DNA from 3 places in the Oceanimonas pelagia genome. Region 2 is predicted to be linked to each of the others. Evidence: predicted binding sites of a transcription regulator. Region 2 holds the regulator's gene; each other region holds the start of a gene.
What was found. Region 2 encodes sigma-54, which starts transcription at its own class of promoters, with help from an activator protein. Its sites were predicted from a motif close to TGGCACNGTTTTNGCTT; they were not measured.
Positions count from the first base shown of each region.

Region 1: a site for sigma-54 is predicted at 2,119-2,135, ahead of PU634_RS11595 (Na(+)-translocating NADH-quinone reductase subunit A). Genes of this name have one in related genera too.
Region 3: a site for sigma-54 is predicted at 2,673-2,689, ahead of PU634_RS02960 (flagellar basal body rod protein FlgF). Genes of this name have one in related genera too.

Region 1 covers NZ_CP118224.1:2,421,941-2,426,635, reverse strand. The annotation lists gene PU634_RS11610 (methyltransferase) at 1-989, opposite strand, end outside; gene PU634_RS11605 (alpha-ketoglutarate-dependent dioxygenase AlkB family protein) at 1,051-1,638, shown strand; gene PU634_RS11600 (BolA family protein) at 1,692-2,009, shown strand; gene PU634_RS11595 (Na(+)-translocating NADH-quinone reductase subunit A) at 2,375-3,718, shown strand; gene PU634_RS11590 (NADH:ubiquinone reductase (Na(+)-transporting) subunit B) at 3,724-4,695, shown strand, end outside.
Region 2 covers NZ_CP118224.1:2,877,269-2,881,963, forward strand. The annotation lists gene lptA (lipopolysaccharide transport periplasmic protein LptA) at 1-327, shown strand, start outside; gene lptB (LPS export ABC transporter ATP-binding protein) at 330-1,055, shown strand; gene PU634_RS13820 (RNA polymerase factor sigma-54) at 1,098-2,534, shown strand; gene hpf (ribosome hibernation promoting factor) at 2,559-2,846, shown strand; gene ptsN (PTS IIA-like nitrogen regulatory protein PtsN) at 2,849-3,295, shown strand; gene rapZ (RNase adapter RapZ) at 3,305-4,171, shown strand; gene PU634_RS13840 (HPr family phosphocarrier protein) at 4,158-4,433, shown strand; gene mgtE (magnesium transporter) at 4,452-4,695, shown strand, end outside.
Region 3 covers NZ_CP118224.1:636,872-641,566, reverse strand. The annotation lists gene PU634_RS02975 (flagellar basal body P-ring protein FlgI) at 1-388, opposite strand, end outside; gene flgH (flagellar basal body L-ring protein FlgH) at 399-1,073, opposite strand; gene flgG (flagellar basal-body rod protein FlgG) at 1,086-1,874, opposite strand; gene PU634_RS02960 (flagellar basal body rod protein FlgF) at 1,886-2,632, opposite strand; gene PU634_RS02955 (flagellar hook-basal body complex protein) at 2,775-4,695, opposite strand, start outside.

The DNA of each region.
Region 1 (4,695 bases), 460 kb from region 2:
CGGGCGTCGGTCATCATTTGCCAGGCAATGTGATCGGTAATGGCCTGCTGCTGGTGAAAGGGCGGGTTGCACAGCACCGAATCGGCGCTGTCGGGGCCCATGCCGTCGAGACAGTTGTTGACCATAAAGCGGGCCCGAGCCAGGGCCTCGGGCAGGTTTTTCTCCACGTTCAGCCTGGCACTGGCCACCGCCATATGGGATTCGTCCACAAAGGTGACGGTGGCTTCGGGATTGCGCGCCAGGGTCATCAGCCCCAGCACGCCATTACCACAGCCCAGATCGACAACCCGGCCCGGGCGATTGGCGGGCAGGTGCTCCAGCATAAAGCGGGCGCCGATGTCGAGGCTGGCCCGGGAGAACACACTGGCGTGGTTGTAAAGGGTGAAGGGGCTGTTTTCCAGCGGCCAGCTCAGGGGCGCCGGCGAGGCAGCGGGGGCGATATTCATGTCCCGCTTTGCAAAGATCAGCCGGGCTTTTTTCCAGGCCAGGCTGGTGCGGGTGGGGCCAAGCATCTGCTCAAACAGCTTGAGGGTGGAGCTGTGCACGTCCCGGGCCTTGGCGCCGGCGATGATCTGCGTTTGCGGTCCCGTCACCCGGCTGATGGCGGCGAGCTGGTGCTCGAGCATGGCGTTGGTCTTGGGCAGTTTCATCAGCACCAGCCCGGGGGCCTCGGGCAGTTCGTCCAGGCTGGTGAGCGGGTGCCAAGTTGGCGCAAGGTCATTGGCGGCGGCATTGTCAGCCAGGGCCAGCTCGGCCACCCGGGAGTCGGTAACTGTAAAAGGCCGGTACTGATGCAGCGCCAGCGTCAGGGCGCCAAAGGCGTCGTTGAAAATCACCAGGGGCGCACGCCGGTCCCAGTCCAGAGTGGCCAGCTCGTTCATGATATATTCGTCGGCCGCCTCCCAGGCCTGCAGGCCGTGGCGGGCCTGGCGCGGGTAGCGGTGCAGCTCGAGCTCGCCGCCCTCGGGCAGGGGAAAGTGATGATTCATGGGATTTACGCCTGATGATTGCAAAGGGCGGCATTTTAGCAGTTTGGAGGGGAAAATCAGCATGCGGCTGTGGTCGGAGCCCGAGTGGCTCACCCTAAACGACGGGCGGTTGTTGTGGTGGCCCGGTGCCTTTGCCGCCGAGGCGGACGCCTGGCAGGCCGAGCTGCGCCGGGACATTCCCTGGCAGCAGCACCGGCTGACCATGTTTGGCCGGGAAGTGAATGAGCCCCGCCTGTCCTGCTGGATGGGCGACTGGGCTTATCGGTATTCCGGCCGGGAACGCCGGCCCGTGCCCTGGCATCCGCGGGTGAAAGAAATGGCCGAAAGGCTTGAGACCATCTGCGGTCAGCCCTTTGACGGTGTGTTGCTCAACCTTTACCGCAATGGCCAGGACAGCATGGGCTGGCATGCCGACGACGAACCGGAGCTGGGCCCCAACCCCATGGTCGCCTCGATCAGCCTGGGCGAACGCCGGCGGTTTTTGCTGCGTCACACCGGCGGCGAGCGGCGCGAGCTGTGGCTGGAGCACGGCAGCCTGCTGGTGATGGCGGGAGAAATGCAGCATCATTGGCGCCACGCCTTGCCCAGAATGGCCCGGGCCACAGGGGCACGCATCAATCTGACCTTCCGCCGCCGGCATTCCGCGTGAAATGAGTCGGGAAGCGCGCCTGTCATCTGTCCTGTTAACCGCGAGGAACTACCATGTCGATGCAAAACACCATAGAGCACAAGGTCCGGGAGGCGCTGTCTCCCGAACATCTGGAAGTGATTAACGAAAGCTACATGCACAGAGTCGAGCCGGGCTCGGAAACCCACTTCAAGCTGGTGGTGGTGAGTGCCGCCTTTGAAGGCCAGCGTCTGCTGGCCCGCCACCGCACCCTGAACACCCTGCTGGCCGACGAGCTGGCCGGTGGCGTGCACGCGCTGGCGCTGCACACTCTGACCCCGGCCGAGTGGCGGGAGCGGGGAGCGGTGCCCGCCAGCCCCAACTGCATGGGCAAGGGCGGCGTGTCGGCCTGAGCCGACTGTTATTTGTGGTTAGCGAAATTGTTATCAGCCCGGTGAGCATGGAAACCGCTTCCATTCCGGAGCCGCTTGCGACCAAAGCATGATTCTGCCTTGAAAATCATGGCCTTATTTTTGCTTGGTGAATTAACGAGCAAGCCGATTTTGCTGACCATAACGGTAATTTTTAGCAATTGCCATGGCAGCCGTTGTCGTAAAAGTGCTAGAATTACGCGCCTTTTAAATCGGGCTGGATGTTACCGGAGTGTAGTCGTGCTGTTGTCAGGGCGATGCGAACATGCCGGTAGCGACTCATCAGCATGTTGTCATGTTCTGCATGGCAAGTACCTGTCTTCCCCTAACAAGTAGTGCAAGTGAGTATGATTACAATTAAAAAAGGACTGGACCTCCCAATTGCCGGGGCACCAGAGCAAGTAATCTACGATGGTCCCTCCATCAAGCGCGTTGCTACGCTGGGCGAGGAGTATGTGGGTATGCGCCCTACCATGCACGTCAAGGTAGAGGATCGCGTCAAGAAAGGTCAGGTTATCTTCGAAGACAAGAAGAACCCTGGCGTCAAGTTCACAGCTCCCGCCGCCGGTACAGTGGTTGAAATCAACCGTGGCGCCAAACGTGTACTGCAATCCGTTGTTATTGCCGTTGATGACAGCGAAGAGCAGATTACTTTCAAAAGCTACAGCTCTGCCGAACTGGCCAAACTGGAACGTGAAACCGTGCAGGAACAGCTGGTTGAATCCGGCCAGTGGACTGCGCTGCGCACCCGCCCCTACAGCAAGGTGCCTGCCGTGGGCTCGGCCCCGCGCTCCATTTTCGTTACCGCCATGGACTCCAACCCGCTCAGTGCCAATGCCGAGCTGGTGATCAAGGAAAACGCTCAGGCGTTTACCGATGGTCTGCAGGTGCTGAGCCGCCTGACCGATGGCCAGGTGCATGTGTGCAAGGGCGAAGGCAGCCTGCCTCAGGCCACTGCCGGCAACGTCAAGGAACATGTGTTCGGCGGCGTGCACCCGGCCGGTCTGCCCGGTACCCACATTCACTTCATCGATCCCATCGTGCCCGGCAAGGTGGTGTGGTACATCAACTATCAGGACGTGATCGCCTTCGGCAAGCTGTTCACCACCGGTGAAATCTGCACCGATCGCGTGGTGGCCCTGGGGGGCCCCGTGGTCAACAAGCCCCGTCTGCTGCGCACCCGGCTCGGCGCCTCCCTCGACGAGCTGACCGCCGGTGAATTGCAGGACGGTGAAAATCGCGTCATCTCCGGCTCCGTGCTGTCCGGCAACACCGCCAATGGTCCTCACGCCTACCTGGGTCGCTACCATCTGCAGGTCTCCGTGCTGAAGGAAGGCCGCGAGAAGGAATTCATGGGCTGGCTGGCCCCGGGCTCCAGCAAGTTCTCGGTCACCCGCGCCTACCTGGGCCACCTGGCCAAGGGCAAGCTGTTTGACCTGACCACCACCACCAACGGCTCCTCCCGTGCAATGGTGCCAATTGGCAACTACGAGCGTGTGATGCCGCTGGACATTCTGCCTACCCTGCTGCTGCGTGATCTGCTGTCCGGCGACACCGACAGCGCCCAGAACCTGGGCTGCCTGGAGCTGGATGAAGAAGATCTGGCGCTGTGCACCTATGTGTGCCCGGGCAAGTACGATTACGGCCAGGTGCTGCGTCAGTGTCTGACCAAGATTGAGCTAGAGGGCTAAGAGAAATGAGTTTGAAGCACACTCTGGAAAAAATGGAACACCATTTCGAACCGGGTGGTAAATACGAAAAGTTTTACGCCCTGTACGAAGCGGTGGCGACCGTGCTCTATACCCCGGGCATGGTAACCCGCAACGCCTCCCATGTGCGCGACAGCATCGACCTGAAGCGCATCATGATCATGGTGTGGCTGGCGACCTTCCCCGCCATGTTCTTCGGCATGTACAACGCCGGTGGCCAGGCCATTGCAGCCCTCACCAGCATGTACAGCCCGGCCGACCTGGCCGGCGTGATCGACGGCAACTGGCGCTATGGCCTGGCCGAGAGCCTGGGGGCAACCCTGGGTGAAGGGGCCGGCTGGGGCAGCAAGCTGCTGCTGGGGGCCACCTACTTCCTGCCCATCTACCTGACCGTATTCGTGGTCGGTGGCTTCTGGGAAGTGCTGTTCGCCACCGTACGCAAGCATGAAGTGAACGAAGGCTTCTTCGTGACCTCGGTGCTGTTCGCCCTGATCGTGCCCGCCACCCTGCCGCTGTGGCAGGCAGCCCTGGGCATCACCTTTGGTGTGGTCATGGCCAAGGAAATCTTTGGCGGCACCGGCAAGAACTTCCTCAACCCGGCACTGGCGGGTCGTGCCTTCCTGTTCTTCGCCTACCCGGCCGAGATCTCCGGCGACACCGTATGGACCGCCGTTGACGGCTTCTCCGGCGCCACCGCTCTGGGCCAGTGGGCCGCCGGCGGTCAGGCCGCGCTGATGGACGCCAACACCGGCGCCGCCATCAGCTGGATGGATGCCTTTATCGGCAACATTCAGGGCTCCATCGGTGAAGTCTCCACCCTGGCCATTCTGATCGGTGGTCTGTTCATCATCTACCTGGGCATCGCCTCCTGGCGTATCGTGGGCGGTGTGATGATCGGCATGGTGGCCACTGCGACCCTGTTCAACCTGATCGGTTCCGACACCAACGCCATGTTCTCC
Region 2 (4,695 bases):
AACGAGCTGGTGGTGATCCGCAACGAGCAGGGCCTGCAGTCGATGACCGCCAAGGGCAGCCCGGCCACCTATGAGCAGATCCTCAACAACGGCAAGCCGGTGCATGCCGAGGCCCGGGAAATTCACTACGACATGCGTGCCCGTACCATCACCCTGATCCGGGACGCCAAGCTCAAGCAGAACGACAATATCGTCACCGGCTACCGCATTCGCTACTTTATCGACAAGGAACAGATGGAAGCCGAAAGCCAGGGCGGCAAGGACAGGGTCACCACCATCTTCCTGCCCGACCAGGTGCAGGAGTTCGACAAGCAGGATAACAACTGAGCATGGCGATACTGAAAGCGCGTGGGCTGCAGAAAAGCTACAAGGGCCGCAAGGTGGTGGCCGACGTCAGCCTGACCGTCAACACCGGCCAGATCGTGGGCCTGCTCGGCCCCAACGGCGCCGGCAAGACCACTTCCTTTTACATGATAGTGGGCCTGGTGCAACGGGATGCGGGCAGCATCACCATAGACGGCCAGGACATCAGCCACGAGCCCATGCACGCGCGCGCCCGCGCCGGCATTGGCTACCTGCCTCAGGAGGCGTCCATTTTCCGCCGCCTGAGCGTGGCCGACAACCTGATGGCGGTATTGCAGACCCGCAAGGATCTCAACGCCGACGGCCGTAACGAGAAAATGGAACAGCTGCTGGAAGAGTTCAACATCACCCACATTCGCGACAGCCTGGGCATGAGCCTGTCCGGCGGCGAGCGCCGGCGGGTGGAGATCGCCCGGGCGCTGGCGGCAGATCCACGCTTTATTCTGCTCGACGAGCCCTTTGCCGGTGTGGATCCCATTTCTGTGATAGACATCAAGAAGATCATTCTGCACCTGAAGGATCGGGGCCTGGGTGTGCTGATCACCGACCACAACGTACGCGAAACCCTGGACGTGTGCGAAAAAGCCTATATTGTCAGTCATGGCCACCGCATCGCCGCCGGCACGCCGGCGGAAATCCTGGCCAATGAACAGGTCAAAAAGGTCTATCTCGGCGAACAATTCAGCCTTTGACGGCACCGCAATGCGGTTTATCAGGAAGGATGCTGCAACGAAATGAAGCCAACTCTTCAGTTACGCCTGGGCCAGCAGCTGACCATGACCCCCCAGTTGCAACAGGCCATTCGCCTGCTGCAACTGTCCAGCATGGAACTGCAACAGGAAATCCAGATGGCACTGGACAGCAATCCCCTGCTGGAGCAGGAAGAGCCGGACAGCATCAGGGTTGACGACAACCGCAACGAAGAGCAGATGGCCTCCGACACCGCCATGGAGCGCAACCAGCTGTCCGAAGAGCTGCCCATGGACACCAGCTGGGAAGAGGTGTACACCGCCTCTCCGGTCAGCGGCGGCGCGGGCCTGCCGGAAGGGCTGGAAGACACCGTCTACCAGGGCGAAACCACCGAGAGCCTGCAGGATTACCTGACCTGGCAGATGAACCTGACCCCCTTCAGCGACACCGATCAGGCCATTGCCCTGGCCATTATCGACGCCGTGGACGACGCCGGCTACCTCACCGCCAGCATCGATGACCTGCTGCAGGCGGTATCGGCGGAGGAGCTGGGCATCGAGGCCGATGAGGTGGAAGCGGTACTCAAGCGCATTCAGCACTTCGACCCCATCGGCGTGGCCGCCCGCAGCGTGCAGGAGTGCCTGAGCATTCAGCTCGAGCAGTTTCCCCCCGACACGCCCTGGCTGGCCGAGGCCCGCAATCTGCTGGCCCAGCACATGGACCTGCTCGGCAACCGGGACTACCGCAGCCTGCAGCGCAAGACCAAACTCAAGGAAGACGAACTGCGTGAGGTGCTGGCACTCATTCAGCAGCTCGAACCCAGACCCGGCAGCAGTATCATTCAGGGCGATTCCGAATACGTGATCCCCGATGTGGTGGTCACCAAACGCAGCGGCGTCTGGGTGGCGGAGCTCAACCCCGAGGCCATGCCCAAAATACGCCTCAACCAGACCTATGCGGCCCTGGCCAGCAAGCCCCGCAACAGCGAGGACGGCCAGTTTATCCGCAACCACCTGCAGGACGCCAAGTGGTTTCTCAAAAGCCTTGAAAGCCGAAATGAGACGCTGCTCAAGGTTGCCAATTGTATTGTTGAACAACAACAGGCATTCTTTGAGCATGGAGAAGAGGCCATGAAGCCCATGGTGCTGAACCATGTGGCCGAAGCGGTGGAGATGCACGAGTCCACCATCTCCCGGGTGACCACCCAGAAGTTCATGCACACTCCCAGAGGCGTGTTTGAACTCAAGTATTTCTTCTCCAGCCATGTGGGCACCGACGATGGCGGTGAGTGTTCTTCCACGGCAATTCGCGCCCTGATCAAGAAACTGGTCGGGGCGGAAAACCCGGCCAAGCCGCTGAGCGACAGCAAAATCGCCCAGTTGCTGGCCGACCAGGGGATTCAGGTGGCCAGGCGAACCATCGCCAAGTACAGGGAGTCACTGGCCATTCCCCCTTCCAATCAGCGCAAACGCCTGGTTTAAAGGCAACGACAGAAGGAAGACGTTATGCAAATCAACCTGACCGGACACCATGTCGAAATCACCGATGCACTCCGTGATTATGTAAACAGCAAGTTTTCCCGGCTGGAACGCCATTTCGATCACATCACCAATGCGCACGTCATCCTCAATGTGGAAAAAATGCAGCAAATCGCCGAGGCCAAGCTGCATGTGAGCGGCGGCGAGCTGTTTGCCAACGCCCAGCACGAAAACATGTATGCCGCCATCGATGGCCTCATCGACAAGCTGGATCGTCAGATCATCAAACACAAAGAGAAGCTCAAGCAAAAATAACCATGGAAGTCGCCGACATACTGAGCAGGGGCTGCACGCGCAGTGCGGTTCCCTGCACGAGCAAAAAACGTGCTCTGGAAATCATCAGCGAGCTGGCTGCCGAACATCTCCACATCGGCAGCCAGCCGCTTTTTGACTGTCTGCTGGCCCGGGAAAAAATGGGCAGTACCGGCATTGGCAACGGTATCGCCATTCCCCACGGCCGCATCGGCAACGACAACAAGGCGACGGCCGTTTTGCTCACCTTTGCCGAGCCGGTGGAGTTCGACGCCATCGACAATCAGCCGGTCGGCCTGGTGTTTGCCCTGCTGGTGCCGGAGCAGGAATGCAAGCAGCACCTGAAAACCCTGTCGCTGATCGCCGAGAAGCTCAGCAACAAACAGGTATGCCGGCAATTGCGTCAGGCCGGCAGCGACGAAGAACTCTACCAGATCATGATTTCAGCCTGAGGAGTCAACATGCAGCTGGTGATCGTCAGTGGTCGTTCCGGGTCGGGTAAGACCGTGGCCTTGCGGGTGCTCGAAGATCTCGGCCACTACTGCGTCGACAACCTGCCGGTGGCGCTGCTGCCGGAGCTGGTGCGGCTGCGCCGGGACAAGCCCGGCGCGGTGGCGGTGAGCATAGACGTGCGCAACCTGCCCGACAGTGCCGAGCAGCTGGAAGCCTTTCTGGCCGAAGTACGGGCCATGAATGAGGTTCAGCTTTCCAGCATTTTCATCGATGCCGACAACTCGGTGCTGATCCGCCGCTTTGGCGATACCCGCCGGCTGCATCCGCTGTCCCGCCACAGCCTGACCCTGGACGAGGCCATTCGCGAGGAAACCCACCTGCTGGCGCCGCTGTCGTCGGACGCGGATCTGCGCATCGACACCTCAAGCTTGAGCATTCACGACCTGAGCGAAATCATTCGCGAGCGCATTCTGGGCAAAAAGGAAAAGGAGCTGAACTGGGTGTTCGAGTCCTTTGGCTACAAGTACGGCGTCTCCAAGGACGCCGACTTCGTGTTTGACGCCCGCTTTCTGCCCAATCCCCACTGGATTGCCGAGCTGCGCCCCTACACCGGCCGGGATCAGCCGGTGGCCGACTACCTGGGCAGCCAGCCCGAGGTCATGAAATACCTGTGGCAGCTGGAAAACCTGCTGATCACCTGGATGCCCCACCTGGAGCGCAACAACCGCAGCTATGTCACCGTGGCCATCGGCTGCACCGGTGGCCAGCACAGATCCGTGTTCATTGCCGAGCAGCTGGCCCGGGTCTTTACACAACTGGGCAAGAGCGTGCAGTTGCGCCACCGCACCCTGGAAAAACGCCATGCCGAAAATTGAACGCAACCTGCAGATCGTCAACAAACTGGGGCTGCACGCCCGGGCCGCCATTCAGCTGGTGCAACTGACCCAGCAGTTCGACGCCGAGGTCACCGTGTGCAACCAGCAAAAACAGGCCCCCGCCAACAGCGTGATGGGCCTGCTGATGCTGGAAACCGCCCAGGGTCACGCCATTCGCGTGGTGGCGGACGGGCCGGATGCGGAAGCGGCCATGAACGCCGTGGCCCGGCTGGTGGCGGATCGTTTCAACGAATCGGAATAACCCTCAGCCGGACGCCGAATGACAGAACCACAGGAACAAAGCAGCACGCCGGATCACCTGGAGACCATTACCCAGGCGCTGAACAGCGGCATGTTCGTGCACGTGCGCCGAATGCTGCAGCAAATGCGCCCGGGCGACGTGGCCTGGCTGCTGGAAGCCTCGCCCAGCCCCAGCCGCAAGGTGCTGTGGCAGTTGATCGATCCCGACGATTACGGTGAAATTCTGGAAGAGCTGTCGGAAGAAGTACGCGACGGCATTATTC
Region 3 (4,695 bases), 1.4 Mb from region 2:
GGCCGTCCACCCCTTTCAGAAAGGTCTGCAGCAGGGTGCCGCCGCGCAGGCTCTTGGCCTCGCCAATGGCCGACACGGTAATGTCGATGGTCTGGCCCGGCTTGGCAAAGGGCGGCAGCTCGGCATGCACCGCCACCGGTGCCACGTCGTTCATCTTGGGGCGCAGGTTTTCCGGCACGGTAATGCCGAAATTGGTGAGCATGGTGCGAAAGGTCTGCTGGGCAAAGGCGTTATTGCGCTCGCCGGTGCCGGGCAGGCCCACCACCAGGCCATAACCCACCAGCTGGTTGGCGCGCACCCCGGCCACCGAGCTGATGTCCTTGATCCGCGCCGCCTGAGCCGGCAGTGCCAGCAGGCCGGCAAGCAACACACCGAAAATGAGCTTCATGCCGTTACTCCTAGAAGGGGAACCAGGGACTGTTGAAGAACTTGGCCAGCCAGCCGCGGGACTGGGTGTTGGCGAAGTCGCCGGTGCCGCCGTAGTAGATGCGGGCGTTGGCCACCCGGGTGGACTCCACCCGGTTGTCGGCACTGATGTCCTGGGGGCGGATCATGCCGCTGATGCGCACATATTCCTCACCGGTGTTGAGCATCAGCCACTTCTCCCCCTGCACCATGAGGTTGCCGTTGGGCAGTACCCGCGCCACGCTCACGGTAATGCTGCCCTGCAGGCTGTTGCTCTGGTTGGTGTTAGCCTGGCCGTCAAACTCGTTGTTGCTCGACATGCTGGCGGTCACCGGATAGCCGGCCACATTGATGGCCTGACCACCTATGTTGAGGGGATTGATGTTCAGGCTGCCGTCCTTGGCCTGCTGGGTGGTGGCCCGCTTCTGGGCCCGGGTCGACTCGGCCAGATCCACGGTAATGATGTCTCCGACACGATGCGCCTTGATGTCGGAATACAGGCTGTTGGCGTAGTTGTCCTGAAAAATGGCGCCGTTGGGCTCCAGCTGCTCGTGCCCTGGGCCGGGCATGACAGGCGCGTAGGCCGGATCGTCCGGCTTGGGGGTATAGGGCGTGGCGGTGCAGGCCGCCAGCAGGGCGGCCGCGCTCAGGATCAGGGCGAGTCGCATGGCGGCCTCCGGTTACAGTTGCTGGTTCACATAGGCCAGCATGTCGTCCACGGCGGAGATCACCTTGGAGTTCATCTCATACACCCGCTGGGCCTGGATCAGGTTGACCAGCTCTTCGGTCACGTTGACGTTGGAGGTTTCCAGCATGCCCTGCTTGAGGGTGCCAAAACCGTCGGCGCCGGCAATGCCCTGCAACGGCGCACCGCTGGACTGGGTGGCCAGGTAGAGGTTTTCCCCCTTGGGCTGCAGACCGGCGGGGTTGGCAAAGTCGGTCACGATAATCTGACCGATCACCTGGGAGTCGGCCTGGCCGGCCAGTTGCACCGATACCTCACCGTTGGTGCCCACGCTGATACTCTGGGCATTTTCCGGGATCTGCATTTCCGGCAGCAACGGATAGCCGTTGCCGGGGGTGACGATAATGCCTTCCTCGTTGAGGGCGAACTGGCCGTTGCGGGTATAGCCGGTGGTGCCATCGGGCAGCAGCACCTCAAAAAAGCCGCGGCCGTCGATCATTACATCCAGGGCGTTGTCGGTGGTCTGCACGCTCCCTTGAGTAAAGGTCTTCTGGGTGGCCACCACCTTGCTGCCGGCGCCCAGCATCAGGCCGGACGGCAGATTGCTGTCGGCGGTGGCACGGCCGCCGGGCTGATGAATGTTCTGGTAGAGCAGGTCTTCAAAAATGGCCCGGCCCTTTTTAAAGCCCACGGTACTGGCGTTGGCCAGGTTGTTGGAAGTGACCGAGATGTTGGTCTGCTGGGCATCGAGCCCGGTTTTGCTGATCCACAATGCGGGGTTCATTCTGCTCTCCTTTAGCCGATGCGCAGCAACTGGGCATGGGCCTTGTCGTTCTCTTCGGCGTGATTCATCATCTTCAGCTGGGTCTCAAAGCGCCGTTGCAGGTCGATAAGGTGGGTCATTTCACTAATGGGATTGACGTTGCTGCCTTCCAGGGCGCCGGCAATCAGCTGCACCTGGGCCGAGGCCGGCTCGGCTTCGCCGTCCTTGCGGCGAAACAGGCCATCCGCCCCCTTTTCGATCTGATCATGGGCCGGCAATACCGTCTTGATGCGTTGCAGCTCGGCGCCGCCATCGGCGGGCTCGCCTTCCAGCCGGGCAAAGAGGGTGCCGTCCTTGTTGATTTCCAGTTTTTCCAGCGGCAGCGGCAGCGCAATGGGATTGCCGCCGTCGTCCAGCACATTGAGCCCGGTGCTGGTCTGCAGCAGGCCTTCCACCGACACCTGCAGGTTGCCAAAACGGGTGTAGGCCTCACTGCCGTCCGCCGCTTCCACCGCCAGCCAGCCGTCACCGGCCACGGCCACGTCAAGTTCCCGACCCGTGGTCTGAATGGGACCGGCGGCAAAATTTTGCCCCGGGCGCTCGGTCATGGCAAACACCCGGGACGGCAGCCCTTCACCAAAGGCCTGCATGGCCCGGGCCTGCTCCAGATCGGCACGAAAGCCGGTGGTGTTGGCGTTGGCCAGGTTGTTGGCGCGCAGGGCCACGCTGTGCATGTTTTCCTTGGCGCCCGACATGGCGATATAAAGCAGGTGATCCATTTCAGCTCCGCAGTTGGCCGAGTGGGTAATGGCGGAAATAATGCAAAATCAGTGCCATTGATATGTTGTGAGGGGCAGGGAGAGAAGCGTGAGGGGATGCAGGCCGCCTCACTTCATCACGCCCTCCCCCTCACGATTAGAACTACCGGATTTGCAGTATGGTCTGCTGCAGGGTGCTGTTCACTTCCAGCGCCCGGGAGTTGGCCTGAAAGTTGCGCTGAGCGGTGATCAAGTCCACCAGCTCACTGGTCAGGTTGGTATTGGACTGCTCCAGCGTAGCCGACAATATTCGGCCATTGGGACCTTCATTGGGCTTTCCTCCAACCGGTTCGCCCGACTCCTGAGTAGGAATCCAGCCTGTGCCACCAACCGAGCGCAGGCCTTGTTCATTAGGCACCCGGGCCACCGCCACACGCCCCAGATACTCCTTGCTGGCATTGCTGTAACTGGCCACCACCAGGCCGTCTTCGTTGATATCCAGGGAAGTCAGGTAACCAACCGTGTTGCCGTCCTGCTCCATTGCCAGCACTTCAAAGGGGCTGGCGTATTGGGTGAGCTCATCAAACGCAAGCGTAAACTGTTGGGAAGGATCGGCGCCGTCAGCCGGTATACCGGCATTTTCCAGGGTTTCTGTCTGCAGCGGATCCACACTGAAGGTAGGGTTCCCTCCCTTGTTATCAAAGGTCACCACAAATCCTTCAACCTGATGATCCAGTCGCTTGGAGGAGTCCAGCGGATTAGGATAAGTCACTGTGGTGTCAACACCACCACCGGGCACACTGATGGGCTTGCCATCCACGGTCAGGGTCGCATTCCAGCTGTTTTCGGGCATGCTTCGCTTGGTCAGATACATGGTGGCCTGACGCGGTTGTCCCAGGGAGTCGTAAATGGTGATGGTGGTACTGTTGCTGTAGGTCTTGCTATCGGTAATGTCGAGTACCGCATCACTCCCCATAACACTGCTGTTATTGGCCAGACCGAGCTCAGCCAGCAAACTGGCCGGTGAGGGAGTACCGGTAGTGTCCGCCGACAACGACAGGCTGGATTCACTGCCCTGACTCTGGGACGTGATTGAAAGCTGTCCGTTGGCGTCCAGTGCCACGGCCACTTTTTTTTCGTAAGGGGCAAGGGCACTGTTAATTTTGCTTTCAATATCTTTTAACATGCCATCCAGACCATTGGCATTACTCTGGTAATTCTTATCCAGAGTTACTGCCACATTGGGCGTGCCATCAACGCTGATATTAAAGGTCAGGTTGTTGGTACTGTAATCCCTGGTGCCATTATCGATCCACTGGCTATTTGCCCCACTGCCCAGCTCTGTGGGCAAACTCACATCAATGTAAGCTCCCTCTCCCTTGGTTCGTGAAGCAATCTGCAGCTTGCCATTGGCATCGGTCGCTAACGCCACCTGCCCGGCCTGAGGTGCGGTGTTTTTCAACGCCAGGTTGATGGCGCTTTCTACCTGCGACAGGGTGCTATAGGTGCCTTCCGGCAGGGTGATGGTGGTTCTCGAAGGCTGACTTTCTCCCTGCCAGGGACGATAGCTGGCGGCGGTTACCTCTAACGTCACTCCCCCGGTATTAATGGTAAGCGGAAAAACGGGAGCATCATTCAGGGTAACACTGGCTGAACTCTGGCGGCTGGGCGGCAATACCTGAGTTCCGGCCAGAATGGCAGAGGTACCGGACGCGGTAAGGTATTTGCTGCCCTTGTCCAGGTTCAGGCTGGTGGTAATGTTACGGGTGGCTTCCGGCGCACCTGCCGCCTGAGGAATCCGCAGCGGCGTGGTTTCTCCCAGCCCCAGGTTACTGACTCCCCCGGTCTGTGCGTCCACGTTATATACCCGCAGATACTGACCTTGGGAGTTGGTCACATAGTTCTGATTATTAAGTTTAAAAGCACCCGCGCGGGTTAATGTGTATTGGCTGCTGTTGAGTTCGTCCCCCACCACAAAAAAACCCTGGCCACTGATACGCATATCGAGGGGGTTATTGGTATAAAGCGACGCACCTTCATGAAACTGCTGGCTCACCGCTGCCGTTTGCACGCCATTACCGGTT